3 regions of the Bradyrhizobium sp. USDA 223 genome follow, and region 2 is predicted to be linked to each of the others. Evidence: predicted binding sites of a transcription regulator. Region 2 holds the regulator's gene; each other region holds the start of a gene.

Region 1 (9,491 bases), 4.0 Mb from region 2:
CAAGTTCCTCAAGCCGTCGGCCGGGAAAATCCTGTACAAGGGGCAGGACATCACCGCGATGGCGCCGGCGGATGTGGCCCGCATGGGGCTGGTCCGTTCGTTCCAGATTTCGGCGGTGTTTCCCCATCTCACCGCGCTCGAGAACGTCCGTGTCGCGCTGCAGCGCCAGCATGGCTCCTCGTTCGATTTCTGGCGCTCCAAGACCGTGCTCAACCGCTTCAACGATCGCGCCCGCGAGCTGCTCAACGATGTCGGCCTCAGCGAGTTCGCCAACACGCCCGCGGTCGAGATGCCCTATGGACGCAAGCGCGCGCTCGAGATCGCAACCACGCTGGCGCTCGACCCCGAGATGATGCTGCTCGACGAGCCGATGGCCGGCATGGGCCACGAAGACATCGACAAGATCGCGGCGCTGATCAAGCGTATCTCCGCGAAATACACCATCCTGATGGTCGAGCATAACTTGAGCGTCGTGGCCAACCTCTCTGACATCATCACCGTGCTGACGCGCGGGCAGGTGCTCGCGCAGGGCCATTACTCCGAGCTCACCAAGGACGAGCGCGTCAAGGAAGCTTACCTGGGAGCCGGTCATGCCTGACACTGCGATCGCCGAGGCTCCGGCCAGGGCTGCGACGGGCGGGAACATCCTGCAAGTCCGCAACCTGGAAGCCTGGTACGGCGAGTCTCACATCCTGCACGGGATCAACTTCGACGTGAACGCGGGCGAGGTCGTCACCCTGCTCGGGCGCAACGGCGCCGGCAAGACGACGACGCTGAAGTCGATCATGGGCATCATCGGCAAGCGCACCGGCTCGGTGAAGTTCAACAACCAGGAGATCATCCGCGCGACCTCCGACAAGATCGCGCGCATGGGCGTCGCCTTCTGTCCGGAAGAGCGGGGCATATTCTCCAGCCTCGACGTGCGCGAGAATTTGATGCTGCCGCCGGTGGTCCGCGAAGGCGGTTTGCCGCTCGACCAGATCTTCGAGCTGTTCCCGAACCTGAAGGAGCGGCTGAACAGCCAGGGCACCAAGCTGTCGGGCGGCGAGCAGCAGATGCTGGCGATCGCGCGCATCCTGCGCACTGGCGCGAGCTTCCTGATGCTGGACGAGCCGACCGAGGGTCTTGCACCCGTCATCATCCAGCAGATCGGCCATACCATTGCGCGGCTCAAGAAGGAGGGCTTCACCATCCTCCTGGTCGAGCAGAACTTCCGCTTCGCCTCCACCGTCGCCGACCGCTACTACGTGGTCGAGCACGGCAAGATCATTGACGGGTTTTCCAATTCGGAGCTTGCCGCCAACATGGACAAGCTCCACACCTATCTCGGCGTGTAGCCGAGCAGGCCGAACGATCGAGAGTAACTATCAAAGGAATATTGGGAGGTCGGATTATGAAGCACAGCATTTCGGCAATGTTGCTCGGGACGGCCCTGGCGCTCGGCGCGGCAGGCGGCGCGGTCGCGCAGGACAAGAACATCAAGATCGGCGTGCTGACCGACAATTCAGGACTTTATGCCGATCTCGGTGGCGCCGGCTCGACCGTCGCCGCACAGATGGCGATCGAGGATTCCGGGCTCGCTGCCAAGGGCTGGAAGCTCGACCTGATCTCCGCCGACCATCAGAACAAGCCCGACATCGGCTCCACGATTGCTCGGCAATGGATCGACGTCGAGAAGGTCGACATCTTCATGGATGTCCTGAACTCCGGCGTTGCGCTGGCGGTGAACAATATCGTCAAAGAGAAGAATTCCATCCTGATCAACACAGGTGCGGCGACGTCGGATCTCACCAACGCGCAATGCTCGCCGAATACGGTCCACTGGGTCTATGATACCTATATGCTGGCCAACAGTACCGGGCAGGCGCTGGTGAAGGCGGGCGGCGACACTTGGTATTTTCTCACCGCAGACTACGCCTTTGGCCATGCCCTCGAGCGCGACACCGCCGCGGTCGTGGTGAAGTCGGGCGGCAAGGTGATCGGCAACGTCAAGCATCCCCTGAATACCGCTGACTTCTCGTCGTTCCTGCTTCAGGCGCAGGCCTCCAAAGCCAAGATCATCGGCATGGCGAATGCCGGCGGCGACACCACCAACACCATCAAGCAGGCGTCCGAGTTCGGCATCGTCTCGGGCGGCCAGAAGCTTGCGGGCCTGCTGCTCTTCATCACCGACGTGCACTCGCTTGGTCTGAAGGTGGCGCAGGGCTTGAACTTCACCGAGACCTTCTATTGGGACATGAACGACGGCACGCGCGCCTTCTCCAAACGCTTTTCCGAGCGCATGAAGAACAAGGCGATGCCTTCGATGGTGCAGGCCGGCGTCTATTCGGGCCTGCTGCACTATTTCAAGGCGCTGGAGGCGATGGGCGGCAATCCGCATGACGGGGCCAAGGTGGTCGCCAAGATGAAGGAGATGCCGACCGACGATGCGTTGTTCGGCAAGGGAACGATCCGTGCGGACGGTCGCAAGCTGCATCCGGCCTATCTGTTCGAGGTCAAGAAGCCCGAGGAATCCAAGGGCCCCTGGGACTATTACAAGCTGATCGGCACGACCCCCGGCGACCTGGCCTTCCGGCCGCTGTCGGAAAGCGCCTGTCCGCTGGTGAAGAAGTAACGTGAACGCTACAGGCCGGCGCGCAGCGGTGCCGGCCTGTTGTTGAGGAATAGAAGGGACCGGGTGCGGGATCGATGCAGGCTCTCTACGCTCAGCTACTGGTGGGACTGATCAACGGCTCGTTCTACGCGCTGCTCAGTCTCGGGCTTGCCGTCATCTTCGGCATGCTCAACATCATCAATTTCGCCCATGGCGCGCTCTACATGATGGGCGCTTTCGTCGCCTATTTCCTGCTGAACCTCGGCGGCATCAACTATTGGTGGGCGCTGCTGCTGGCGCCGATCATCGTCGGCATCTTCGGCATGATCCTGGAGCGGACCATGCTGCAATGGCTGACCGGGCTCGATCATCTCTACGGCCTGCTCCTGACCTTCGGCATCGCGCTGATCGTGCAGGGCGTGTTCCAGAACTATTTCGGCTCCTCGGGCCTGCCTTACGCCATTCCCGACCAGCTCAGGGGCGGCATGAATCTCGGCTTCATGTTCCTGCCGATCTACCGCGGCTGGGTCGTCGTGTTCTCGCTGGCGGTGTGCCTTGCGACCTGGTTTTTGATCGAGAAGACGCAGCTCGGCGCCTACCTGCGCGCCGCCACCGAAAATCCGACGCTGGTGCGTGCCTTCGGTATCAACGTGCCGCGCATGATCACGCTCACTTACGGTCTCGGCGTCGGCCTTGCCGCGCTCGCCGGCGTGCTCTCGGCGCCGATCAACCAGGTGCGGCCGCTGATGGGCGCCGACCTCATCATCGTCGTGTTCGCGGTGGTGGTGATCGGCGGCATGGGCTCGATCATGGGCTCCATCATCACCGGCTTCGCGCTCGGCGTGATCGAGGGCCTGACCAAGTATTTCTATCCCGAGGCGTCCAACACCGTCGTGTTCGTGCTGATGGTGCTGGTGCTGCTGGTGAAGCCGACGGGATTGACGGGAAGGGCGGCCTGAGATGACAACCCTGACGGACGACACGCTTCCTGTGACCCCGCGTGCGATGCGCGACGAGATGATTGTATTCGCTGTGATGGCGCTGCTGCTCGCAGCGGTGCCGTTCACGGGCGTCTACCCCTTCTTCGTAATGCAGGCGCTGTGCTTTGCGCTGCTCGCCTGCGCCTTCAATCTGCTGGTCGGCTATGGCGGCTTGCTGTCGTTTGGCCACGCGATGTTCTTGGGCACGGCCGGCTATTGCAGCGCGCATGCGCTGAAGGTCTGGGCACTGCCGCCCGAGCTCGGCATTCTCGTCGGCGTCGCCGCGGCGTTCGTGCTGTCGATCGTCACCGGCTACATCTCGATCCGTCGCCAGGGCATCTATTTCTCGATGATCACGCTGGCCCTGTCGCAGCTCCTGTACTTCATCTATCTCCAGGCCCCGTTCACCCATGGTGAGGACGGCATCCAGGGCATCCCGCAGGGACGCATGTTCGGCCTGCTCGATCTGTCCAAGCCGACGGTGCTGTATTATGTCGTGCTGGTCGGCTTCCTCGCCGGCTTCCTCCTGATCTTCCGCATCATCAACTCGCCGTTCGGCGAGGTGCTGAAGTCGATCCGCGAGAACGAGCAGCGCGCGATCTCGCTCGGCTACCGTACCGACCAATACAAGTTCCTGGCCTTCGTGCTGTCGGGGACGCTCGCCGGCTTTGCCGGTGCGCTGAAGGTGTTCGTGGCCCAGAACGCTTCGCTCACCGACGTGCACTGGACGATGTCGGGCGAGGTCGTGCTGATGACGCTGGTCGGGGGGCTCGGCACCGTTTTCGGTCCCGTGGTCGGCGCCTTCGTCATCATCGCCATGCAGCAATATCTGGCGGGCTTCGGCCAGTGGGTGACGGTGATCCAGGGCGTGATCTTCGTGGTCTGCGTGCTCACCTTCCGCCGCGGCGTCGTCGGCGAAATCGCGCATTACCTCCGGCGTTCGCTTTAAGTAGTTGATATTGCATCAATTTCATTGATGCATGAAAGCGGTGGATGACCCGGCTCCGCGGGCGTGAGGCGACACGCGCGCGGATCGAAAATGGTCTATGACAGTTTTATGACAGCCCTCGCGGGCCTGACCATTTTCCAACCGGTAGCCTATTCCCATGATGCGATGGTTTCGTGCGTTCCTGCCCAGGGAAGAGCGGTTCTTCGACCTGTTCGATCGGCATGCCCAGACCGTGATTCAGGGCGCAGTCGCGTTGCAGGGCATGCTTAAGGGGGGCGAGGAGACGCCGGTCTATTGCCAGCGCGTCAACCAGTTCGAGAACGACGCCGACAACATCACCCGCGAGGTGCTGACGGCGGTACGCCGCACCTTCATCACCCCGTTCGACCGCGGCGACATCAAGAACCTGATCACGTCGCTGGACGATGCCATCGACCAGATGCAGCAGACGGCCAAGGCCGTGATGCTGTTCGAGGTGCGCAGCTTCGAGCCGCCGATGCGCGAGATCGGCGGACTCTTGATCGAATGCGCCAATCTGGTCGGCCGTGCGCTGCCGCTGATGCAGGAGATCGGCAAGAACGTCGCCATGCTGACCGCGATCACCGAGGAGCTCGGCAATCTCGAGGGCCGGGTCGACGATCTCCACGACATCGGCCTGAAGGAGCTGTTCCTCAAGCACCGCGACGGCAATGCGATGGATTTCATCGTCGGGGCCGAGATCTACGACCATCTCGAGAAGGTGGCCGACCGTTTCGATGACGTTGCGAACGAGATCAACAGCATCGTCATCGAGCAGGTGTAGGGCCTCGCCGTGGATGCCGCGTTGGGTCTTCCCGTCCTGGTCGGCTTGATCGCCGTCGCGCTGCTGTTCGATTTCCTGAACGGCCTGCACGACGCCGCCAATTCGATCGCGACCATCGTCTCGACCCGCGTGCTGCGGCCGCAATTCGCGGTGTTCTGGGCCGCGTTCTTCAATTTCATCGCCTTCCTGGTGTTCGGGCTGCACGTCGCCCAGACCATCGGCACCGGCATCATCGATCCCGCGGTCGTCGACGCCCAGGTGATCTTCGCAGCCCTCGTCGGCGCCATCGTCTGGAACCTCGTGACCTGGGCGCTCGGCATTCCATCGTCGTCGTCGCACGCGCTGATCGGCGGGCTCGTGGGCGGCGGCTTGGCCAAGGCCGGTATTTCGGCCGCGGTATGGAGCGGCCTGTCCAAGACCGCGCTGGCGATCGTGCTGTCGCCGCTGGTTGGCTTCCTGCTCGCAATGGCGCTGGTTGCGATCGTGTCCTGGGCCTCGGTACGCTCGACGCCGTTCGCGGTCGACCGCGCCTTCCGCATCCTGCAATTCGTCTCCGCGTCGCTCTATTCGCTCGGCCATGGCGGCAACGACGCGCAGAAGACCATGGGCATCATCGCCGTGCTGCTCTATTCGCAGGGCTATCTCGGCAGCGACTTCTCGGTGCCGTTCTGGGTGGTGCTGTCCTGCCAGGCGGCGATGGCGTTGGGCACGCTGATGGGCGGCTGGCGCATCGTCCGCACCATGGGCCTGCGCATCACGAAATTGACCCCCATGCAAGGCTTTTGCGCCGAGACGGGAGGCGCGGTGACCCTGTTCATGGCGACCTATCTCGGGGTTCCCGTCTCGACCACCCACACCATCACCGGCGCTATCGTCGGCGTCGGTGCCGCCCGCCGCGTCTCGGCCGTGCGCTGGAACGTCGCAAGCTCCATCGTCTATGCCTGGGTGATCACGATCCCGGCCTCGGCCATTGTGGCCGCCCTGACCTGGTGGGTGGTCCAGCTCGTCAGGTGACGAGCTTCAGTCCGATGATGCCGGCGACGATCAGGCCGATGCTGGCGAGGCGGAAGGCCGTCGCCGGCTCGCCGAACAGAACCATGCCGAGCGTCGCCGTACCGACCGCGCCGATGCCGGTCCAGACCGCATAGGCGGTTCCGACCGGCAGTGATTTGAGCGCGAGCCCGAGCAGGATGACACTGCCGGCCATGGCGACCAGCGTGACCACGGACGGGACAAGCTTGCTAAAGCCCTCGGTGTATTTCAGGCCAATGGCCCAGGTGATCTCGAGGAGACCGGCGACGAACAGGATGCTCCAGGCCATGGCGACCCTCCATTCAAGGCAGGGTCGTCCCCGCGGCTGGTGTGCTGATGGGCAGGGAGGTCGTCCTCCCAAAAGGGGGATATGGGGCTGGCCGGAAACCTTCGCAATCACCAAATGAGGCTTGATCAGGCCCGTTTTCCCTGCCACACGCTCCCGCCATGTCCGACATCGCCGCCACCACAGCCGAATCGCCGGCCCGTTCCCCGCTTGCCGCCGAGGTGGCGAGGCGGCGGACCTTTGCGATCATCTCTCACCCCGACGCCGGCAAGACCACGCTGACCGAAAAGCTGCTGCTGTTCGGCGGCGCCATCAACCTCGCCGGCCAGGTCAAGGCCAAGGGCGAGCGGCGCAACACCCGTTCTGACTGGATGAAGATCGAGCGTGAGCGCGGCATCTCGGTGGTGACCTCGGTGATGACCTTCGAGTTCGAGGGCCTCGTCTTCAACCTCTTGGACACGCCGGGCCACGAGGACTTTTCGGAAGATACCTATCGTACGCTGACGGCGGTCGATTCCGCCGTGATGGTGATCGACGCGGCCAAGGGCATCGAGGCGCGCACCCGAAAGCTGTTCGAGGTGTGCCGTCTGCGCGACATTCCGATCATCACCTTCATCAACAAGATGGACCGCGAGAGCCGCGACGTGTTCGAGCTGCTCGACGAAATCGAGAAGACGCTTGCGCTCGACACCACGCCGATGACCTGGCCGGTCGGCCGCGGCCGCGACTTCCTCGGCACCTATGACGTCGTCAATGGCGGCGTGCGCCTGCTCGAAGGCGGCGGCGCCAAGACCGGCGCGGCGCTCGAGATCGAGATCGAAGAGCTCGCCAAGCTCAACGCCAATCTCGACGTCTCCGCCGTGAAGGACGAGCTCGAGCTCGTCACCGAGGCGTCGAAGCCGTTCGAGCTCGACGCATTCCGCGAAGGCCACCTGACGCCGGTCTATTTCGGCAGCGCGCTGCGTAATTTCGGCGTCGGAGACCTCCTGGAGGGCCTCGGCAAGTTCGCGCCCGAGCCGCGCGCGCAGGACAGCGACCAGCGCAAGGTCGAGGCCACCGATCCCAGGATGAGCGCCTTCGTGTTCAAGATCCAGGCCAACATGGATCCCAACCACCGCGACCGCATCGCGTTTGCGCGCCTGTGCTCGGGCAAGCTCAGCCGCGGCATGAAGGCGAAGCTCGTGCGCACCGGCAAGAGCATGCCGCTGTCGAGCCCGCAATTCTTCTTCGCGCAGGACCGCTCGGTCGCGGACGAAGCCTTCGCCGGCGACGTCGTCGGCATTCCCAACCACGGCACGCTGCGCATCGGCGATACGCTGACGGAGGGCGAGGATTTCAACTTCGTCGGCGTGCCGAGCTTCGCGCCGGAAATCGTCCGCCGTGTCCGTCTCACCGACGCGATGAAGGCGAAGAAGCTGAAGGAAGCCCTGCAGCAGATGTCGGAAGAGGGCGTGGTGCAGGTGTTCCGCCCCCGCGACGGCGCCCCGGCGCTGGTCGGCGTGGTCGGCGCGCTGCAGCTCGACGTGCTCAAGGCGCGGCTCGAGGCGGAATATTCGCTGCCGGTCGAGTTCGAGGTCAGCGAGTTCCAGCTGGCGCGCTGGGTCTCCTCGGAGGACCGCAAAAAACTCGACAGCTTCATCGCCGCCAATAATTCGAGCATTGCCGACGATGTCGATGGCGATCCCGTCTATCTCGCCCGGAACGAGTTCTACCTCGGCTACACCAGGGAGCGCGCCGAGGGCATCGAGTTCAGCAACGTCAAGGATGTCAAGAAGAAGGGGTAATCTTTCCCAGACCTTTTCCGTGAAGCAGGACAGCGAGGTCGACGGTCATGAGGCGGCGCGAATTCATCATGCTCGCTGCAGGCGCGGCGGCCTATCCGCTGAGCACATCCGCGCAGGGGAATGTGCGGCGGATCGGTGTGTTGGCGGGAGGCAGAGCGAGCGATCCGGAGAGCCAGGCCGGCTACCAGAAACTGAGACAGCGTCTGGGCGAGCTCGGTTGGGAACAGGAGCGCAACATCCATATCGAGTATCGCTGGTGGGCCGGCGATCCGAATGTCGCCGATGCCCAGGCGGCGGAGCTCGTGAAGTGGGGGCCGGATGTGCTTCTGGCAATCGGCACTCCGTCCGTGGAAGCCCTGAGGCGACGCGCGCCGATCTTGCCGATCATCTTCACCGTCGTTGCCGATCCGGTGGGTGCCGGTTTCGTTCAAAGCCTGGGCAAGCCGGGCGGAAATATTACGGGCTTCACGACTTTCGAGCCTGAAATGGCCGGCAAGTGGCTGCAATTGCTCAAGCAGGCGGCCCCGGCGATACGACGGGTTGCCGCAGTCTTCAATCCGCGCACGGCGCCCATGATCTTGATGCCGTCCGTGGAAGCGGCCATTCCGGCAGTCCAGCTCCAGCTCGTTCCGGCGCCGGCGCACAACGCCGCCGAGCTCGAACAGGCGATCTCCCGCTTTGCAGAGCAGCCAGACGGCGGGCTGCTGATCTTTCCCGACGCATTTCCACTCGTTCATCGGCAATTGATTCTGAACTTGGCGGCCGCGCATCGTCTGCCGGCGATGTATCCGTTCCCGTCCTTCGTCACGGACGGCGGGCTGATGTCTTACGGAGTCTCGATTACGCAGCTCGTCGGTCGCTCGGCGGATTATGTCGACCGCGTCTTGAGAGGAACCCGTCCCGCAGACTTGCCAGTCCAACAACCGAATGAATTCCAGTTCCTGCTCAATCTCAAGACAGCCAATGCGTTGGGACTGAATTTACCGCCCACGCTGGTGGCGCAAGCGGATCAGATTGTCGAGTGAAGCGAACCATCGCGGCCAGCCTTGAAGCTTTTATAGCCGT
Region 2 (9,491 bases):
GCTGGGACATCGTCATCCGCGGCCTCTGCATCGCCGCCGCCGCCTTCGGCGTCACCTGGCTCGCGCTGATCCTGGTCACGCTGCTCTACAACGGCCTGGCCGGGCTCAACCTCCAGGTCTTCACAGCTGACACGCCGCCGCCCGGATCGAACGAGGGCGGCCTGCGCAACGCCATCGTCGGCTCGCTGATCATGACCGTGATCGGCGTCGGCATCGGCGCGCCGCTCGGCCTGTTCGCCGGCACCTATCTCGCCGAGTACGGCCGCAACGACAAGCTGACCTCGGTGATCCGCTTCATCAACGACATTCTCTTGTCGGCACCCTCGATCATCATCGGCCTCTTCATCTATGGCGCGGTGGTGGTGCCGATGCGCGGCTTCTCGGCGATTGCGGGCGCGCTGGCACTTGCCGTCATCGTGATCCCGGTCGTCGTGCGCACCACGGAGGACATGCTGCTGCTGGTGCCGAATCCGTTGCGCGAAGCTGCCAGCGCGCTCGGCCTGCCGCGCTCGCTGGTGATCAGGCGAATCGCGTACCGTGCGGCGCGCGCCGGCCTCATCACCGGCGTGCTGCTCGCCACCGCCCGGGTCGCCGGCGAGACCGCGCCGCTGTTGTTCACGGCGCTGTCGAACCAGTTCTTCAGCCTCGGCCTGGACAAGACGATGGCGAACCTGCCTGTCACCATCAACAACTTCGTGCAGAGCCCCTACGAATATTGGAAGCAACTCGCCTGGAGCGGCGCGCTGCTGATCACCCTGACCGTGCTTGCCCTTAACATTGGCGCGCGCATCCTTGGCGCCGAGAGGACTGCAAAATGAGTGAAATGTCTGTTTCCGTCAGCGCACCGACCGTTCATCCCGGTTCGCAGCCGTTGCCCGAGGCGCCCGCCAAGGTCACCGCGCGCAACCTCAACTTCTACTACGGTGACCACCACGCGCTGAAGAACATCAACCTGGCGCTCGGCACCAACCGCGTCACGGCGTTCATCGGCCCGTCCGGCTGCGGCAAGTCCACCCTGCTGCGCATCTTCAACCGGATGTACGACCTCTATCCGGGCCAGCGCGCAGAGGGTCAGCTGTTGCTCGACCACACCAACATCCTCGACCCCAAGCTCGACCTCAACCTGCTCCGCGCCCGGGTCGGCATGGTGTTCCAGAAGCCGACGCCGTTCCCGATGACGATCTACGAGAACATCGCCTTCGGCATCCGCCTCTACGAGAAGATCTCCAAGTCCGAGATGGACGGCCGCGTCGAGAAGGCGCTGCGCGGCGGCGCGCTGTGGAACGAGGTCAAGGACAAGCTTAATGCCTCCGGCCTGTCGCTCTCCGGCGGCCAGCAGCAGCGCCTCTGCATCGCCCGCACCGTCGCGGTGCGGCCCGAGGTGATCCTGTTCGACGAGCCCTGCTCGGCACTCGACCCGATCTCGACCGCCAAGGTCGAGGAGCTGATCCAGGAATTGTCCGAGAATTACACGATCGCGATCGTCACCCACAACATGCAGCAGGCGGCGCGCGTCTCCGACAAGACCGCCTTCATGTATCTCGGCGAGTTGATCGAGTTCGACGACACCAGCAAGATCTTCACGTCGCCGAGCGATCGGCGCACGCAGGATTACATTACCGGCCGGTTCGGCTGAGGAGACGGAACATGGGTTCTGAACATACCTTAAAGGCTTTCGACAGCGACCTTCAGGAGCTCACCCGCCTGGTCGCCGAGATGGGCGGCATCGCCGAGCGCATGATCGTCGATTCCGTCGACGCGCTGATCCGCCGCGACGTGGCGCTCGGCCAGCGCGTCGTCGCCACCGACGGCGAGCTCGACGCGCTGCAGAAGCGCATCGAGGAGCGCGCCGTGCTCACCATCGCCCGCCGCCAGCCGATGGCCGTGGACCTGCGCGAGATCGTCGGCGCCATGCGCGTTGCGACCGATCTCGAGCGCATCGGCGATCTCGCCAAGAACATGGGCAAGCGCGTCGCGGCGCTGGAGACGGATTTTCATCCGCTCAAGCTGTTCCGCGGCCTGGAGCACATGACCGACCTCGTGCAGCAGCAGGTCAAATCGGTGCTGGACGCCTATGCCGCGCACGACCTCCCGGCGGCGATGGCGGTGTGGAAGGGCGACGAGGAAGTCGACGCCATCTGCACCTCGCTGTTCCGCGAGCTCCTCACCTACATGATGGAGGATCCGCGCAACATCTCGTTCTGCATCCACCTGATGTTCTGTGCCAAGAACATCGAGCGGATCGGCGACCACGCCACCAACATCGCCGAGACCGTGTTCTACATGATCGAGGGCCAGGCGATCACCGACAAGCGGCCGAAGGGCGACATGACGACCTTCGCCACGACGGTGCCGAACACCTGACGACTTAAGGAGCGACGACAACATGGGCGCACGCATTATGGTGGTTGAGGACGAGGAAGCTCTCACCGAGCTTCTTCGCTACAACCTCGAAGGCGACGGCTATGACGTCGAGACGGTGATGCGCGGCGATGACGCCGACACCCGCCTCAAGGAGCACATTCCCGATCTGATCGTGCTCGACTGGATGCTGCCGGGCCTGTCGGGCATCGAGCTGTGCCGGCGGCTTCGGACCCGCTCCGAGACCAAGCAGCTGCCGATCATCATGCTCACCGCGCGCGGCGAGGAGAGCGAGCGGGTGCGCGGGCTTGCGACCGGCGCGGATGATTACATCGTCAAGCCGTTCTCGGTGCCGGAGCTGCTTGCGCGCGTGAAGGGTCTGCTCAGGCGTGCGAGTCCCGAGCGCCTCGCCACCGTGCTCGCCTATGGCGATATCGAGCTCGACCGCGACAAGCGCCGCGTGGCGCGCTCAGGCCGGCCGATCGATCTCGGCCCGACCGAATATCGCCTGCTGGAGTTCTTCCTGGAGCATCCCGGCCGCGTGTTCTCGCGCGAGCAGCTGCTCGACAGCGTCTGGGGCCGCGACATTTACATCGACGAGCGCACCGTCGACGTCCATATCGGCCGCCTGCGCAAGCTGCTCAATCTCGGCCGCGAGCAGGACCCGATCCGCACCGTCCGCGGCGCCGGCTACGCGCTGGACGATCGCTTTGCGAAGGCTGAGCAGACATAAAGCGCCAGCGACAGCTGGTTTGGCGAACTGCGGCGCCGATCTCGACCGTCATCCCGGGGCGCGCGCAGCGCGAGCCCGGGATCTCAGCGCGAGCGCTCGCGCTCGCCGCGATCAACGATAGTACGTGGTCTGGCGAAGACTCGCAGTAACCATCTCGCGCAATCACCGCGCCCTGTGGTTATGGATCCCCGCTCCCCGTGCGCAATCGCGCACTAGGCGGGGATGACACCGAATAATTGGAGCCGTCATCGTGTGACGGCTGCTGTCCTGGCAATCAATGAAATCGCGAGCTCACCGCGTGCCCGGCTTCGGTGCTGCGCGACGGCGGTCCGCTGCGGGCTGATAGGCCACGCGCGAATGCTGGGCGCAGTAGGGCAGGCCTGAGAGCGCCTTGCCGCCGCAGAAGAAGAAATCCGGGCTCGATGGATCGCCGACCGGCCAGTGGCAGGTCGCCTCGTTCAATTCCAGCAGCGACAGCCGCTGGCTCATCGGCACCACGTTGTCGTAGGTAACCGGCTCGGCTTCCAACTCGACCTCGAAGGCCTGCGCCAGCGCGGTGTTGCCGCGCGCGACGGGGCGGGTCACCCGCATCATGTGCTGCGCGGGCCGTGCCTTGCGCGGCCTGGGCGCTGCCGATGAAGGGCTCTTGGCGCGGCCGGACAGGCCGAGCCGGTGCACCTTGCCGATCACGGCATTGCGGGTCACATTGCCGAGCTCCGCCGCGATCTGGCTGGCCGAAAGTCCGGCCTCCCAGAGCTTCTTCAGCTGCTCGACGCGATCATCGGACCAGGTCAAAACCGTCATTGCACCCTTTCCCTCGCTGCGCGCCTGCCATCCTGGGCCTTCGCAGCGAATGCTTTAGCCTTGAAAAACCCGTGCCGTCAGAATCCCTTAAGGCTCGCCGGGCGCGCTCAAGACGCCCGAACGTTTACGCCGGTACATGAGGACTTCTGGGATCAGAACTGCTGCACGAGATGTCGTATCTGACAGTCCAAACGCTACAATATGGCGTGACTCCCGCGCAAGAGTCCGCCGACTCGCTTCCACATGTTCCGTGGTGAAAAACCGCAAAATCGGCACCGCAAGACTACGGAATCAGCGTTTCGCGAGGCTTTCCGGGCGGCATTGACACCCGTCTTGCCAAGCATAAGATAGTGGCACGTGCCGCCCTTAAAAGGCGGCACGTTTCGTTTTCCGGGGCCGGTTGATGGTGCGTCGCGCAATGCATGCCTCACACCGTCCGCAACATTCAAGTGATGTCATGACTAACAGCGCAGCGCCGCATTTGCTCCCCGTTTTCGCCAGGGCCGACCTCGGTTTCGAGCGCGGCGAAGGCTGCTGGCTGATCGCGACCAACGGCGATCGCTATCTCGATTTCACCTCGGGCGTGGCGGTGAATGCGCTCGGCCATGTCCATCCCGCGCTGGTCAAGGCATTGCAGGAGCAGGCGACCAAGCTCTGGCACATGTCGAACCTGTTCCAGAGCCCTGACGGCGAGAAGCTCGCAAGCCGCCTCTGCAATGAGAGCTTTGCGGACTTCGTGTTCTTCTGCAATTCCGGCGCCGAGGCGCTGGAAGGCGTGATCAAGCTGGTGCGTCACCATCACTTCTCCAAGGGGCATCCGGAGCGTTACCGCATGATCACCTTCGAGGGTGCCTTCCATGGCCGCACGCTGGCGACGCTCGCCGCCACCGGCTCTGCGAAATATCTCGAGGGCTTCGGCCCGCCGATGGATGGCTTCGACCAGGTGCCGCATGGTGATCTGGAGGCTGTGAAGAAAGCGATCGGTCCGCACACCGCCGGCATTCTCATCGAGCCGATCCAGGGCGAGGGTGGCGTTCGTTCTGCACCTCACGCCTTCCTGAGGGCGCTGCGCGAGCTCTGCAACGAGCGCGGGCTGCTGCTCGCCTTCGACGAGGTGCAGACCGGCATGGGCCGCACCGGCGAGCTCTTTGCCTACAAGCGCACCGGCGTCACACCGGACGTGATGTCGCTCGCCAAGGCGCTCGGCGGCGGCTTTCCGATCGGCGCGGTGCTGGCGACCGCGGATGCGGCCGCCGGCATGGGGCCCGGCTCGCACGGCTCGACCTTCGGCGGCAATCCGCTCGCGATCTCGGCTGCCAACGCCGTGCTCGACGTCATGCTCAAGCCCGGCTTCTTCGACCACGTGCAGAAGATGTCGCTGCTGCTCAAGCAGAAGCTCGCCTCCGTGATCGATCGTCACCCTGATGTCGTCAGCGAGGTTCGCGGCGAGGGCCTGCTGATCGGCATCAAGGCCGTGGTGCCGTCGGGCGATCTCGTCGCGGCGCTGCGCGCCGAAAAGCTGCTCACCGTCGGGGCCGGCGACAATGTCGTGCGCTTCCTGCCGCCCCTGATCGTCACCGAAGCGGAGATCGAGGACAGCGTCGGGCGGTTAGAGCGGGCCTGCGCTGCGATCTCCTCCAGCCAGACCAAGCGGGCGGCAAGCTGATGAGCACGACGCCCAACAAAGCTCCCAAGCACTTCCTGGACATCAACGAGCTGCCGCTGTCGGAGCTCAAGAGCATGCTCGCCGCCTCTTCCGCCATGAAGGCGAAGCAGAAGGCGCAACAGCCGGTCAGGCCGCTCGAGGGCAAGACGCTGGCGATGATCTTCGAGCGTCCCTCGACCCGCACCCGCGTCTCGTTCGACGTCGGCATGCGCCAGCTCGGCGGCGAGGCGATCATGCTCACCGGCGCCGAGATGCAGCTCGGCCGCGGCGAGACCATCGCCGACACCGCGCGGGTGCTGTCGCGCTATGTCGACGCCATCATGATCCGCATCCTCAACCACGATGCGCTGCTGGAGCTCGCGGCCAACGCCACCGTGCCCGTCATCAACGGCCTGACGCGGCGTTCGCATCCCTGCCAGGTGATGGCCGACCTCATGACCTATGAGGAACATCGCGGCCCGATCGAGGGCAAGACGGTGGCCTGGACCGGCGACGACAACAACGTGCTGGCGTCCTGGGCCCATGCCGCCGAGCGCTTCAAATTCCAGCTCAATGTCGCAACGCCGCCGGAGCTCGCACCGAAAAAGGCGATGCGCGACTGGATCAAGGCGACGGGCGCGCCGATCGTGCTCGGCACCGATCCCGAGGCCGCCGTGCGCGGCGCCGATTGCGTCGTCACCGACACCTGGGTGTCGATGGGCGACAAGGAGGGCGAGCACCGCCACAACGTCCTCAAGCCCTACCAGGTCAATGCCAAGCTGATGTCGCTGGCAAAGGCGGACGCATTGTTCATGCATTGCCTCCCGGCCCATCGCGGCGAGGAGGTCACCGATGAGGTGATCGACGGGCCGCAATCGGTCGTGTTCGACGAGGCCGAAAACCGCCTGCACGCGCAGAAGGGCATCTTGGCCTGGTGCTTCGACGCGGTGAAGTAACCTTCTTGTAGCCCGGATGAAGCGCAGCGAAATCCGGGGTTCTCAACGCGTGGAAAGACCCCCCGGATTGCGCTGCGCTCCATCCGGGCTACGCAGCTCGTCGTTCCGCGGACGACGGAATGCGGGCGTGCCTCTTTCAATTTGCATCGAACGACCCCAGATAAAGCGCCATGGTTTCCCAATCTCCTGACATGAAAACCGGGCCTGAAGGCCCGGTTCGCGCGCCATCATCGGTTCCGATCGATGACGCCGTGCTGCCTTACGAGGTCGACGCGCTCGACGTGCGCGGGCGCCTGGTGCGGCTTGGCCCCGCGCTCGACGACATCCTCACCAAGCACGACTATCCCGCAGCCGTGGGCAAGCTGCTCGGCGAGGCCATCGTGCTGACGACGCTGCTTGGATCGGCGCTGAAATTCGAGGGCCGCTTCATTCTTCAGGCCCAGACCGACGGTCCGGTGTCGTTCCTGGTCGTCGACTACAAGGCCCCGGACCGCCTGCGCGCCTATGCGCGCTTCGACGCCTCGCGCCTGGGCACGACCAAGGATTCCGGCACGCTGCTCGGCCGCGGCCATCTCGCCATGACCATCGACCAGGGCCCCGACATGAGCCGTTACCAGGGCCTGGTTGCGCTCGACGGCGGCAGCCTGGAAGACGCCGCCCACGAATATTTCATGCGCTCCGAGCAGATCCCGACGCGCGTGCGCCTCGCGGTCGGCGAGGAGTGGCGCTCGAGCGACGGCGGCAAGCATCGCTGGCGCGCCGGCGGCATGCTGATGCAATTTCTGCCCAAGGCGCCGGAGCGCGCGCGGCAGGCGGACTTGCATCCCGGCGATGCGCCCGACGGCACCGAGGTGCACAGCGTCACTGAGGACGATGCCTGGGTCGAGGCCCGCTCGCTGATCGAGACCGTCGAGGACGTCGAGCTGATCGATCCCGAACTCTCCGGCGAGCGGCTGCTCTACCGCCTCTTCCACGAGCGCGGCGTGCGCGTGTTCAATCCGCAGGTGCTCGAGGCGCGGTGCTCCTGCTCGCGCGATGCGGTCGCCGCGATGCTCAAGAGCTTCTCGCACGACGATCGCGCCGCCATGGTCAAGGACGACAAGGTCGTGGTCACCTGCGAGTTCTGCTCGTCGGTGTACCAGTTCACGCCGCACGAAGCGGGCGTCGAGGACGCGTAAGCCTACCCGCGTCGCTGCACTCAATGACGAGTGGAGCAGTGCCACACGCGCGGTGTCATCGCCCGACTTGATCGGGCGATCCAGTACTCCGAGACGATGCTGATCGAAACGAGAGGCCGTGGCGTACTGGATGCCCCGGTCAAGCCGGGGCATGACAGTTGTGAGTGTTACGGCGAACTCGCCTCCCTAATTCAACACCCGCTTGTTGTCGGGGCTGTCCAGCGAAAATGTCGGCACGTCGATCTCGAAACGCTCGCCGGTTTCGCTGACCATCTGGTAGCGGCCGGTCATGAAGCCCGAGGCGGTCGAGAGCGGCACGCCGGAGGTGTATTCGAAGCGCTCGCCGGGGGCCAGGATCGGCTGTTCGCCGACCACGCCTTCGCCCTTCACCTCCTGCTGGCGGCCGGAGGCATCGGTGATGATCCAGTGCCGCGTCTTGAGCTGCACGGTCTCCTCGCCCGAATTGGTGATGACGATGGTGTAGGACCAGAAGTAGCGCGAGCGGTCGGCCGACGATTGCTCCGGAACAAAGTTCGGCTCGACGGTCACTTCGATCTGGCGGGTCACGGCGCGGTACATGGCTGTCATCATACCGAAATCCGCCCCGGGAACCAAACCCCCGCGGGCGCCTTGGCGACATCGTCCCGCCAGAATTGGCGGGAAAGCACACCACCGAGGGAGACACCCTGATGTGATCCGGACGCTTTGCGAGACGACAGCCGGACCATTACACTGCTTCAATGTCGCGATTTGCGGAAGGGTTTCCAGGCCCCGATGACCATTGCCGACCAAGTGACGGGATCGACCATCGCAGGAACCGCGGGCGCCAAGCCCGCAGGGACCAAGGCGCGCGCCGCAGCGCCGGCCATCACGCTGCCCGCCATCGGCGAGCGCGAGCTCCGACTCGATCTGTTCCGCGGGCTCGCGCTATGGCTGATCTTCATCGACCATCTGCCGCCCAGTCTGCTGACCTGGTTCACGATCCGCAATTACGGCCTCAGCGACGCCACCGAAATTTTCATCTTCATCTCCGGCTACACCGCCGCCTTCGTCTATGGCCGGGCCATGCTGGAGAGCGGCGTTCTCATCGCCACCGCGCGCATCCTGCGCCGGGTCTGGCAGATCTACGTCGCCCACGTCTTCCTGTTCACGATCTTCCTCGCCGAGATCTCCTATGTCGCGACCAGGTTCGAGAACCCGCTCTACACCGAAGAGATGGGCATCATGGACTTCCTCAAGCAGCCCGACGTCGTCATCGTGCAGGCGCTGCTGCTGCGCTTCCGTCCCGTCAACATGGACGTGCTGCCGCTCTACATCGTGCTGATGCTGGCGCTGCCTCTGATCCTGTGGTCGATGAAATGGCGGCCGGACGTCACGCTCGGGCTGTCGGTCCTGCTCTACGCGGTGACCTGGGAGTACGACCTTTACCTGTCGGCCTATCCGAACGGCTTCTGGGCCTTCAATCCTTTCGCCTGGCAATTGTTGTTCGTGTTCGGTGCCTGGTGCGCGCTCGGAGGTGCGCGTCGCATGTCGGGCATCCTGGCCTCGCCCGTGACGATGTGGATCTCGATCGCCTATCTCATCGCGGCGTTCTACGTGACCTTGACCTGGTACGTGCCCCAGCTCTCCCAGTTCATGCCGAAGCAGATCGAACAATGGATGTATCCGATCGACAAGACCGACCTCGACGTGCTGCGCTTCGCGCACTTCCTGGCGCTGGCGGCGCTGACCGTACGCTTCCTGCCCCGCGATTGGCCGGGCTTGAAATCGCGCTGGCTACGACCATTGATTCTATGTGGTCAGCATTCGCTCGA
Region 3 (9,491 bases), 590 kb from region 2:
CAAGCGCGCCATCGGCTCGCCGGCATCGCCGCGCACTTCGCTCTCCTCGATGGAGGCGCCCATTTCGCGCAGCGTGGTGAACAGCCCGGTGCGCAGCGGATTGGTCATGACGTCGGACAGCACGACATCGGAGCCCTCCGCGATCAGCGCCGCGACGATCGGGAAGGCGGCCGAAGAGGGATCGGCGGGCACCACGACATTGGCGCCATGCAGCTCGGGCTGGCCCACCAGCGTGATGCGGCGGCCGTGCCGGCCTTCCTGGACCGAGGTGATGTCGGCGCCGAAATGCTTCAGCATTAGCTCGGTGTGGTCGCGGCTGGCCTCGGTCTCGATGACCGTGGTGGTGCCGGGAGCGGCGAGGCCCGCCAGCAGCACGGCGGATTTGATCTGGGCCGAGGCGACAGGGGTCTTGTAGACGATCGGCAGGGGGTCGCGCGCGCCCTGGAGGGTCAGCGGCAGGCGCCCGCCCTCGCCGCCGGCGGTGACCCTGGCTCCCATCTTTTCCAGGGGATCGAGGATCCGGCGCATCGGACGACTGCGCAGCGAGGCGTCGCCGTCGAACACCGCCGAAATCGGGCAGCCGGCGACGGCGCCCATGACCAGCCGGCAGCCGGTGCCGGAATTGCCGAAATCCAGTGCTGCCTTGGGCTGGGCGAAGCCTCCGACCCCGACGCCGTTGACAGTCCAGGCGAAATCGCCGGTGCGCTCGACCCTGGTGCCCAGCGCCTGCATCGATTTGGCGGTGTTGAGGACGTCCTCGCCCTCGAGCAGGCCCGAAATCCTGGTCTCGCCGACCGCGAGCGCGCCCAGGATCAGGGCGCGGTGGGAGATCGACTTGTCGCCGGGCACCCGTACTTTCCCGGTCAGGGGACCGCTGGCGCGAGACTGGAGCGGCCTCGGTTGGTCGGAATGGGTCAAGATTGTGTCCTTGAATAGGCCCGGTGGGCTGGCGCGCAGGTACCACATGGTCCGCGCCCCGTCACGGGCATGTCGTTCTCCCGTAATGCGCTATTGACAGCGGGCCGCCAACTAGCCAAGTGAAGCACCGCTTTTCAGACATTCCCAGGATTCCTGCCGTGGCCAAGTCCGAACTCGGAACCAAACGTATTTGCCCGACCACGGGCAAGAAGTTCTATGACCTCAACAAGAATCCGGTGATCTCGCCCTATACCGGCGAAGTGGTGCCGATCGCCCCGGTCGCTCCTGCCCGCGGCCCCCGTGCCGCCGAGGCCCGCAACATGGCCCAGGACAACGCGCCGGAGCCGGCGGAGGCCGAGGAGTTGGTCTCGCTCGAGGAGGCCGATGCCGAGGAGAACACCGGCAAGGTCAAGGCGGTCGTGCCCGAATCGGAGGACGATATCGAGGTCGACGAGACCCTCGACGACGATGATGACGACGATTCGACCTTCATTGCCGACGAGGAAGAGGGCGATGAGGACGTGACCGACATCATTGGTGATGTCGGCGGTGATGAAGAGACTTGAGATCAGCCCTGATCTGTGAAAAAGGGTGCACCGCGCGAGTCGCCTAGAGCGCTCGCCGGCCGGGACGGGTCCCCCAGGATCCTCCCATCTGGACTAAGGGGCCATAGCTCAGCTGGGAGAGCGCTTGCATGGCATGCAAGAGGTCGGCGGTTCGATCCCGCCTGGCTCCACCAGCCTTCGCTGGCTTCGCCAGCTTCGGCTCGGCAAGCCAGCTCCGCTCCCTCGTGGCGAAGCTAGCGAAGGCTGCCGCGGCGTAGCCCGAAGGGCGAAGCCGGGCTTCAGCAAAACAAGGGCGGGTGTAAACTCTCTTCGACAACCGGGGGGAGTGCGATGAAGTACGTCTACATCTTGGAGAGCCTCGATTCCCTCCATTTCTACGTCGGGATCACCGACGACCTCCGCGCCCGACTGACAAAGCACAATGCTGGCGAGGTGCCCCACACTTCGAAATACGGACCTTGGCGGCTCAAGACTTACGTCGCATTCAGCGACGAGAAGCAGGCCGTCGCATTCGAAAAGTACTTGAAGTCGGCATCAGGCCGCGCCTTCGCCAAGAAGCGGCTTTAGCCCCCTACTCCCCGATCACCGCATTCAGCCGATCCCTCAGCGCCACGATCTCGTCCTTCATCGCGACCAGTTCTGACACCGAGCAGTCCGACGCCGCCAGGATCGATTGCGGCACGTTGCGCGCCTTCTCCTTCAGCGCATGGCCCTGCGCCGTCAGGGCGATCAGGACCTGGCGCTCGTCCTCGCGCGAGCGGGTGCGCCTGACGAGATGGGCAGCCTCGAGCCGTTTGAGCAGCGGCGTCAGCGTGCCCGAATCCAGGAACAGCTTCTCGCCGATCTCCTTGACCGGCACGTCGTCCCGCTCCCACAGCACCAGCATGACCAGATATTGCGGATAGGTCAGGCCGAGCCGATCGAGCAGCGGCTTGTAGACGCGGTTGAAGGCGTGCGTGGCGGAATAGACCGCAAAGCAGATCTGGTTGTCGAGGCGAAGCGGGTCTACCACCGTTGATTTCCGGGCCATGACGAATCTCGCGCGTTTCTCTCATTCTGGGCCCGGCCGGCGGCACATTCAATTGCGAACAATTAAATGTGAGGCGCGACGAATTAGATTGCGCGCAATCTAATTGTCTGCGATAAAGCTTGCACCCCAACCCGGAAAGACCCGAGGAGACGAAAATGTCTGTGAACGTCCTCTACAAGACCAGCGCCAAGGCCACCGGCGGCCGCGACGGCCATGCTGCGACCCTCGACGGCGCGCTCGACGTCAAGCTCACCACGCCGAAGGAGCTCGGCGGTGGCGGCGGCGCTGGCAACAATCCCGAGCAGCTGTTCGCGGCCGGCTATGCCGCCTGCTTCATCGGCGCGATGAAGTTCGTGGCCTCGCAGGGCGGCCCGAAGGTGCCTGCGGATGCCTCGGTCACCTCGACCGTCGGCATCGGCCCTCGCTCCGAGGGCGGCTTCGGCCTCGATATCGACCTTGCGGTCTCGCTGCCGGGCCTTGCCCGTGCAGATGCCGAGGCGCTGGTGGCGAAGGCGCACCAGGTGTGCCCGTACTCCAATGCCACGCGCGGCAACGTTGACGTTCGCCTGACGGTGGTCTGATCGGCAGCGCGGATCGGCTGGCCCGGGGCCTCCTCGGGCCGGCCACTTACGAGGAAATTTGCCACCCCGCGGCATGGCTGCACGGCGGCGCATACGGCTCCACGCTCGGCGCCATTGCTGGCGCAAACAAACCTCGCTAGGCCTGTGATCCAATGATCGACACAGGGAAGCGAAGGCATGACTGAAGCAGCAACGGGCGCCATGAGCGGACTGCGCGTCATCGATCTCACGCGCGTGCTCGGCGGTCCCTACTGCACCCAGATCCTCGCCGACCACGGCGCCGACGTGATCAAGGTCGAGCCGCCCGCGGGCGACGAGGTGCGCGAATGGGGCCCTCCGTTCCACGAAGAGGATGCGGCCTATTTCGTCGGCATCAACCGCAACAAGCGCTCGATCGGCCTCGACCTCGCCTCCGAGGGCGGCCGAATCGTGCTGCTCAAGATGCTGGAGACCGCCGACGTCCTGATCGAGAATTTCAAGCCGGGCACGCTGGAGAAATGGGGCATCGGCAACGACGTCCTCAGCAAGAAATATCCCCGCCTCGTGCATTGCCGGATCTGCGGCTTCGGCGCCGACGGCCCGCGCGGCGGCAACCCCGGCTATGATGCCATCATCCAGGCCATGACCGGCATGATCGCGGCGACCGGCTCGCCCGAGAGCGGGCCGATGCGGATCGGCGTGCCCTTGGTCGACATCACCACCGGACTTTATGCGGCGATCGGCATCCTGATGGCGCTGTCGGAGCGGCAGCGGTCGGGCAAGGGCCAGTTCCTGGAGACGACGCTGTACGAGACCGGCCTCGCCATCATGCATCCGCACACCGCGAATTATTTCATGCATGGCAAGCCGCCTGGTCTCACCGGCAACGAGCATCCGAACCTCGTCCCTTACGCGATCTTCCCGACCAAGACCGACAACATCTTCATCGGCGTCGGCAATGACGGCACCTTCCGCAAGCTGGCGAAAGAGATCGGCAAGCCCGAGCTCGGCACCGATCCACGCTTTGCCCGCAACAAGGACCGCATCGCCAATCGCGAGGCGCTGCGCGCCGAGCTTGCCGCCGTGTTCAGCCAGCACGAGGCCGAGCCGCTGTGCAACCGCCTGCTCGCGGCCGGCCTGCCCGCGGGGCCGGTGCAGAAGATCGACCAGGCGTTGACCAACCCGCACACGATCGCGCGTGGCGATATTATCGAGAAGGACTGGTACAAGGGCGTGGCTTCGCCGATCCGGCTCGACCGCAGCAAGCCGAGCCTGCGCCGCGTGCCGCCGAAATTCAGCCAGCACGCGGCCGAGGTGCTGGGCGAGTTCGGCTACTCCAAGGCCGAGATCGACGCGATGGTCGAAAAGGGCACGGTCTGCGGTCCCGAGCGGAAACGCTGAGCTAAGGCGAGCGTCAACGGTGGTGCGCTCCCTCTCCCGCTCGCGGGAGAGGGTTGGGGAGAGGGTGTCTCCGCACCGGGACAATCCCCTAGAGGATAGAACCCTCACCCGGCGCGATAGTGCCTCATCTCAATGCCGCACTGCGGCGCGCGCACGCATGTGCAGCGCGAACGGAGTCGGCTGACGGCTCCGTCTTGGCCTATTTGACGACTTCCCATTTGGCAGCGCTTGCTGCTTTCGTTTGTCCCGCTTACACAGTCATGTGAACGTCATGTGGCGCTGCTAGCGCAAGCGCTTCTTTAGTGACGGGCAAGGGAGGTTTTCTTGATGGCTCTTCGACATTTTGGCGCGGCGGCGGCCGTCGCACTCACAATTGGTCTCGGCGTCTCGCCGGCACTCGCAGTGACCGAAATCCAGTGGTGGCACGCGATGACCGGCGCCAACAACGACGTCATCGTCAGGCTCGCCAACGACTTCAACGCCACGCAGAGCGACTTCAAGGTGATCCCGACCTACAAGGGCAACTACGCCGACACGATGAACGCCGGCATCGCCGCGTTCCGCGCCGGCAACGCGCCGCACATCATGCAGGTGTTCGAGGTCGGCACCGCCACCATGATGGCCGCGACCGGCGCAGTGAAGCCGGTCTACAAGCTGATGGCCGAGACAGGCGAGAAGTTCGATCCGAAGGCTTACTTGCCCGCGATCACCGGCTACTACTCGACCTCGAAGGGCGAGATGCTGTCCTTCCCCTTCAACTCGTCCTCGACGGTGATGTGGGTCAACCTCGACGCGCTGAAGAAAGCGAATGTCGAGATCCCGAAGACCTGGCCCGAAGTGTTCGACGCCGCCAAGAAGCTGAAGGCGGCCGGCCACGCCACTTGCGGCTTCTCCAACTCCTGGGTCACCTGGGTCAATCTCGAGCAGCTCTCCGCCTGGCACAACGTGCCGCTCGCCAGCAAGGCAAACGGTCTCGACGGCTTCGACACCGTGCTGTCCTTCAACGGTCCGCTCCAGGTCAAGCATCTCGAAAATCTGGTCGAGCTCCAGAAGGACAAGACCTACGACTATGCCGGCCGCACCAACACCGGCGAAGGCCGCTTCACGTCGGGCGAATGCCCGCTCTACCTGACCTCGTCGGCGTTCTTCGGCAACGTGAAGGCGCAGGCCAAGTTCGCCTTCACTGCGGTGCCGATGCCCTATTATCCCGACGCCAAGGGCGCGCCGCAGAACTCGATCATCGGCGGTGCCTCGCTCTGGGTGATGGGCGGCAAACCGGCGGACGATTACAAGGGCGTCGCCAAATTCTTCTCCTTCCTCTCGGACACCGATCGCCAGGTCTACATCCACAAGGCCTCGGGCTATCTGCCGATCACCAAGGCGGCCTATGACAAGGCCAAGGCGGATGGCTTCTACAAGGACCAGCCCTATCTGGAAACGCCGCTGCTCGAGCTGACCAACAAGGAGCCGACCGAGAACTCGCGCGGCCTGCGCCTCGGCAACATGGTGCAGCTCCGTGACGTCTGGGCGGAAGAGATCGAGCAGGCGCTGGCCGGCAAGAAGACGGCCAAGCAGGCGCTGGACGCGGCCGTCGAGCGCGGCAACACCATGCTGCGCCAGTTCGAAAAGACCGCCGTGAAGTAAGGCGACAAGCGACAGGCCGGTCAACCGGCCTGCCGCCCCCGCAGGCATCATGCAAAAGCAAGCCATTTTCCAATCGAAGCTATTGCCCTATGCGCTGGTTGCGCCGCAGCTCGCGATCGTCCTGATATTCTTCTACTGGCCGGCCTTGCAGGCGGTGATCCAGTCCTTCCTGCTCCAGGACGCCTTCGGCCTGTCAACCAGCTTCGTCTGGTTCGAGAACTATATCGACCTGTTCAAGGAGCGCGCCTATTTCGAGGCGATCGTCCGCACCTTCTTCTTCTCGTTCGCCATCGCGATCTCGTCGCTGTCATTCGCGCTGCTGCTCGCGGTCATGGCCGACAAGCCGCTGCGTGGCGGCACGCTTTACCGCACGCTGCTGATCTGGCCCTATGCGGTGGCGCCGCCGGTCGTCGGTGTGCTCTGGATCTTCATGCTGCACCCTTCGCTCGGCGTGCTCGCGCGCTACTTGCGCACCCTAGGTATCGACTGGAATCCGCTGCTCGACGGCAATCAGGCAGCTGCCCTGATCATCATGGCGGCCGCCTGGAAGCAGATCTCCTACAACTTCCTGTTCTTCCTCGCCGGCCTCCAGAGCATCCCGCGCAGCGTGATCGAGGCGGCTGCGATCGACGGCGCCCGCCCGATGCGCAGGTTCTGGACCGTGATCTTCCCGCTGCTGTCGCCGACAATCTTCTTCCTGCTGGTCGTCAACATCGTCTACGCCTTCTTCGACACGTTCGGCATCATCGACACCATGACCCGCGGCGGTCCGGGCAAGTCGACGGAGACGCTGGTCTACAAGGTCTATACCGACGGCCTGCTCGGCGGCAACCTCGGCAGCTCCGCGGCGCAATCGGTGATCCTGATGATCATGGTCATCGTGCTGACGGGCATCCAGTTCCGCTTCGTCGAACGCAAGGTGACCTACTGATGGTCGAGGAAGAAGGCTTTCGGCGCTACATTGCCCATATCATCCTCTGGATCGGGATCGCGATCGTCGCGTTCCCGGTCTATCTCGCTTTCGTGGCCTCAACCCAGGACAACGCGGTGATCGCCAACGGGCAGATGTCGCTGCTGCCGGGTGGCCATTTTCTCGAAACCTACAATAAGACGATCTTCATCGGCACGAGCGGCTCCACCCGCGAGCCGGTCGGCAACATGATGCTGAACTCGCTGGTGATGGCGATGCTGATCGCGCTCGGCAAGATCGCGGTCTCGATCATCTCCGCCTATGCGATCGTCTATTTCCGCTTTCCGTTCCGGATGGCGATCTTCTGGATCATCTTCATCACTTTGATGCTGCCCGTCGAGGTGCGCATCTATCCGACCTACAAGATCGTCGCCGACCTGCACATGCTCGACAGCTATGCCGGCCTGTCGCTGCCGCTGATCGCATCGGCCACCGCGACGCTGCTGTTCCGCCAATTCTTCATGACGGTGCCGGACGAATTGCTGGAAGCCTCGCGCATCGACGGCGCCGGCCCCTTCCGCTTCTTCTGGGATACGCTCTTGCCGCTGTCGCGCACCAACATGGCGGCGCTGTTCGTGATCCTGTTCATCCTCGGCTGGAATCAGTATCTCTGGCCGCTGTTGATCACCACGCGCGACGACATGCAGACCATCCAGATCGGCATCCGCAAGATGATCACCACCACCGACGCGCTGACCGAATGGCCGATCGTGATGGCAACCGCCGTGCTGGCCATGCTGCCGCCGGTGGTCGTCGTCGTCGCCATGCAGAAATTGTTCGTGCGCGGCCTGGTCGAGACGGAAAAGTGAAGATGGCGAATAGTGAATGGCGAGTGGCGAATGGGGTCGCTGCGTCCGCCTTGCGTGCTAACAAGTCCCCATTCGCCATTCCCTACTCGCTATTCGCCGGTGCAACCCATGGCTAACGTCACCCTGCGCAGCGTCCGCAAGACCTATCCCGGCGGCTTCGAGGCCATCAAGGGCGTCGACGTCGATGTCGGCGACGGACAGTTCTGCGTGCTGGTCGGACCAAGCGGCTGCGGCAAGTCCACGCTGCTGCGCATGGTCGCGGGACTGGAGACGGTCACCGGCGGCGAGATCGACATCGGCGGCCGCGTCGTCAACCAGGTCGAGCCCGCCGATCGCGACATCGCGATGGTGTTCCAGAACTACGCGCTCTATCCGCATATGAGCGTCTACAACAACATGGCCTATGGCCTGCGTAACCGTGGCATGGCCGAGGCCGAGATCAAGACTCGCGTGGAAGAAGCCGCGCGCGTGCTCGAGCTCTCCGCCATGCTGGAGCGCAAGCCGCGCCAGCTCTCCGGCGGCCAGCGCCAGCGCGTCGCCATGGGCCGCGCCATCGTGCGCCAGCCGAAAGTGTTTTTGTTCGACGAGCCGCTCTCCAATCTCGACGCCAAGCTGCGCATCGCGATGCGGGTCGAGATCCGCAAATTGCAGCGCCGGCTCAACACGACGTCGATCTACGTCACCCATGACCAGCTCGAGGCGATGACGCTCGCCGACATTCTTGTCGTGATGAACGGCGGCCAGGTCGAGCAGGTCGGCAATCCGCTTGATATCTACGAGAAGCCGGCCACGACCTTCGTCGCCTCCTTCATCGGCGCACCGCCGATGAACCTGATGTCGACGCGGCCCGAGGAGATCCGGTCGCAGCTCGCCGGCAGCGCCGCAGCCGACGCCGGCATCGTCGGCATCCGCCCAGAGGATTTTGTCATCACCGACGAAGTCCCGGCCGGCGGCGTCGCCTTGCCGCTCACCGTCGAAGCGATCGAGCGCGTCGGCGCCGAGACCTTCGTCTACGGCTCCCGCGAGCAGGAGGACCAGCGCGTCGCCGCCACGCCCGGCGAGCTGCCACCCGGTGAGGTCATCGTCCGCATTCCCGGAACCCAGGCGCCCGCCATCGGCGCGAGGATCCGGGTCGCGGCGGTGCGGGCCAAGCTGCATCTGTTCAGTGACGACGGGCGGACGCGGCTTAAGAGCTGAGCGGCTCCGGGGCCCGACGACAAAAGTGCGAAAACAACCCCATGCACAGTAGAAAGGGGTTTGTTTTCGTTGGAGAATTCTCGCGGATCCGTCATGCCCGGGCTTGTCCCGGGCATCCACGCTCTCGGTGCTGCCAAGCAAGGTCGTGGATGGCCGGGACAAGCCCGGCCATGACGCAGCTGAGGCCATGTCGAGCCTATCGAAGGCGGAATCGGCCCGTCCACAGCCTCCCGGCTACCTGCTTGAACCCACAGGGGAACATGCCCATATTGCTGATCAAGGGGTGCCACGACGGGCCCCGACACACCAAAGTCGCTTCTGCGAGGACTTTGTAAACTATGTCTCGTGTTCCAACGCTCTCCAGTCCCTTCCTGCTGGGCTTTGACGAGATCGAGC

What was found. Region 2 encodes PhoB, which activates phosphate uptake and scavenging genes when phosphate is short. Its sites were predicted from a motif close to TGTCATNNANCTGTCAT; they were not measured.
Region 1: the regulator PhoB is predicted to act here: its motif matches at 4,620-4,636, upstream of ABIA40_RS14210 (DUF47 domain-containing protein).
Region 3: the regulator PhoB is predicted to act here: its motif matches at 4,732-4,748, upstream of ugpB (sn-glycerol-3-phosphate ABC transporter substrate-binding protein UgpB).

Annotation. Positions count from the first base shown of each region.
Region 1 covers NZ_JBIYDR010000001.1:3,056,032-3,065,522, reverse strand. Annotated here, with positions in the region: gene ABIA40_RS14235 (ABC transporter ATP-binding protein) at 1-598, shown strand, start outside; gene ABIA40_RS14230 (ABC transporter ATP-binding protein) at 591-1,337, shown strand; gene ABIA40_RS14225 (ABC transporter substrate-binding protein) at 1,394-2,614, shown strand; gene ABIA40_RS14220 (branched-chain amino acid ABC transporter permease) at 2,689-3,552, shown strand; gene ABIA40_RS14215 (branched-chain amino acid ABC transporter permease) at 3,554-4,522, shown strand; gene ABIA40_RS14210 (DUF47 domain-containing protein) at 4,680-5,324, shown strand; gene ABIA40_RS14205 (inorganic phosphate transporter) at 5,334-6,338, shown strand; gene sugE (quaternary ammonium compound efflux SMR transporter SugE) at 6,331-6,645, opposite strand; gene ABIA40_RS14195 (peptide chain release factor 3) at 6,804-8,426, shown strand; gene ABIA40_RS14190 (ABC transporter substrate-binding protein) at 8,474-9,451, shown strand.
Region 2 covers NZ_JBIYDR010000001.1:7,052,967-7,062,457, forward strand. Annotated here, with positions in the region: gene pstA (phosphate ABC transporter permease PstA) at 1-818, shown strand, start outside; gene pstB (phosphate ABC transporter ATP-binding protein PstB) at 815-1,636, shown strand; gene phoU (phosphate signaling complex protein PhoU) at 1,648-2,364, shown strand; gene phoB (phosphate regulon transcriptional regulator PhoB) at 2,387-3,094, shown strand; gene ABIA40_RS32800 (GcrA family cell cycle regulator) at 3,386-3,898, opposite strand; gene ABIA40_RS32805 (aspartate aminotransferase family protein) at 4,356-5,564, shown strand; gene argF (ornithine carbamoyltransferase) at 5,564-6,499, shown strand; gene ABIA40_RS32815 (Hsp33 family molecular chaperone) at 6,670-7,677, shown strand; gene apaG (Co2+/Mg2+ efflux protein ApaG) at 7,864-8,256, opposite strand; gene ABIA40_RS32825 (OpgC domain-containing protein) at 8,452-9,491, shown strand, end outside.
Region 3 covers NZ_JBIYDR010000001.1:6,467,521-6,477,011, forward strand. Annotated here, with positions in the region: gene aroA (3-phosphoshikimate 1-carboxyvinyltransferase) at 1-918, opposite strand, end outside; gene ABIA40_RS30130 (TIGR02300 family protein) at 1,077-1,484, shown strand; tRNA gene ABIA40_RS30135 (tRNA-Ala) at 1,582-1,657, shown strand; gene ABIA40_RS30140 (GIY-YIG nuclease family protein) at 1,815-2,051, shown strand; gene ABIA40_RS30145 (MarR family winged helix-turn-helix transcriptional regulator) at 2,056-2,514, opposite strand; gene ABIA40_RS30150 (organic hydroperoxide resistance protein) at 2,670-3,095, shown strand; gene ABIA40_RS30155 (CaiB/BaiF CoA-transferase family protein) at 3,273-4,475, shown strand; gene ugpB (sn-glycerol-3-phosphate ABC transporter substrate-binding protein UgpB) at 4,803-6,119, shown strand; gene ugpA (sn-glycerol-3-phosphate ABC transporter permease UgpA) at 6,169-7,050, shown strand; gene ugpE (sn-glycerol-3-phosphate ABC transporter permease UgpE) at 7,050-7,898, shown strand; gene ABIA40_RS30175 (sn-glycerol-3-phosphate import ATP-binding protein UgpC) at 8,007-9,095, shown strand; gene ABIA40_RS30180 (Hsp20 family protein) at 9,434-9,491, shown strand, end outside.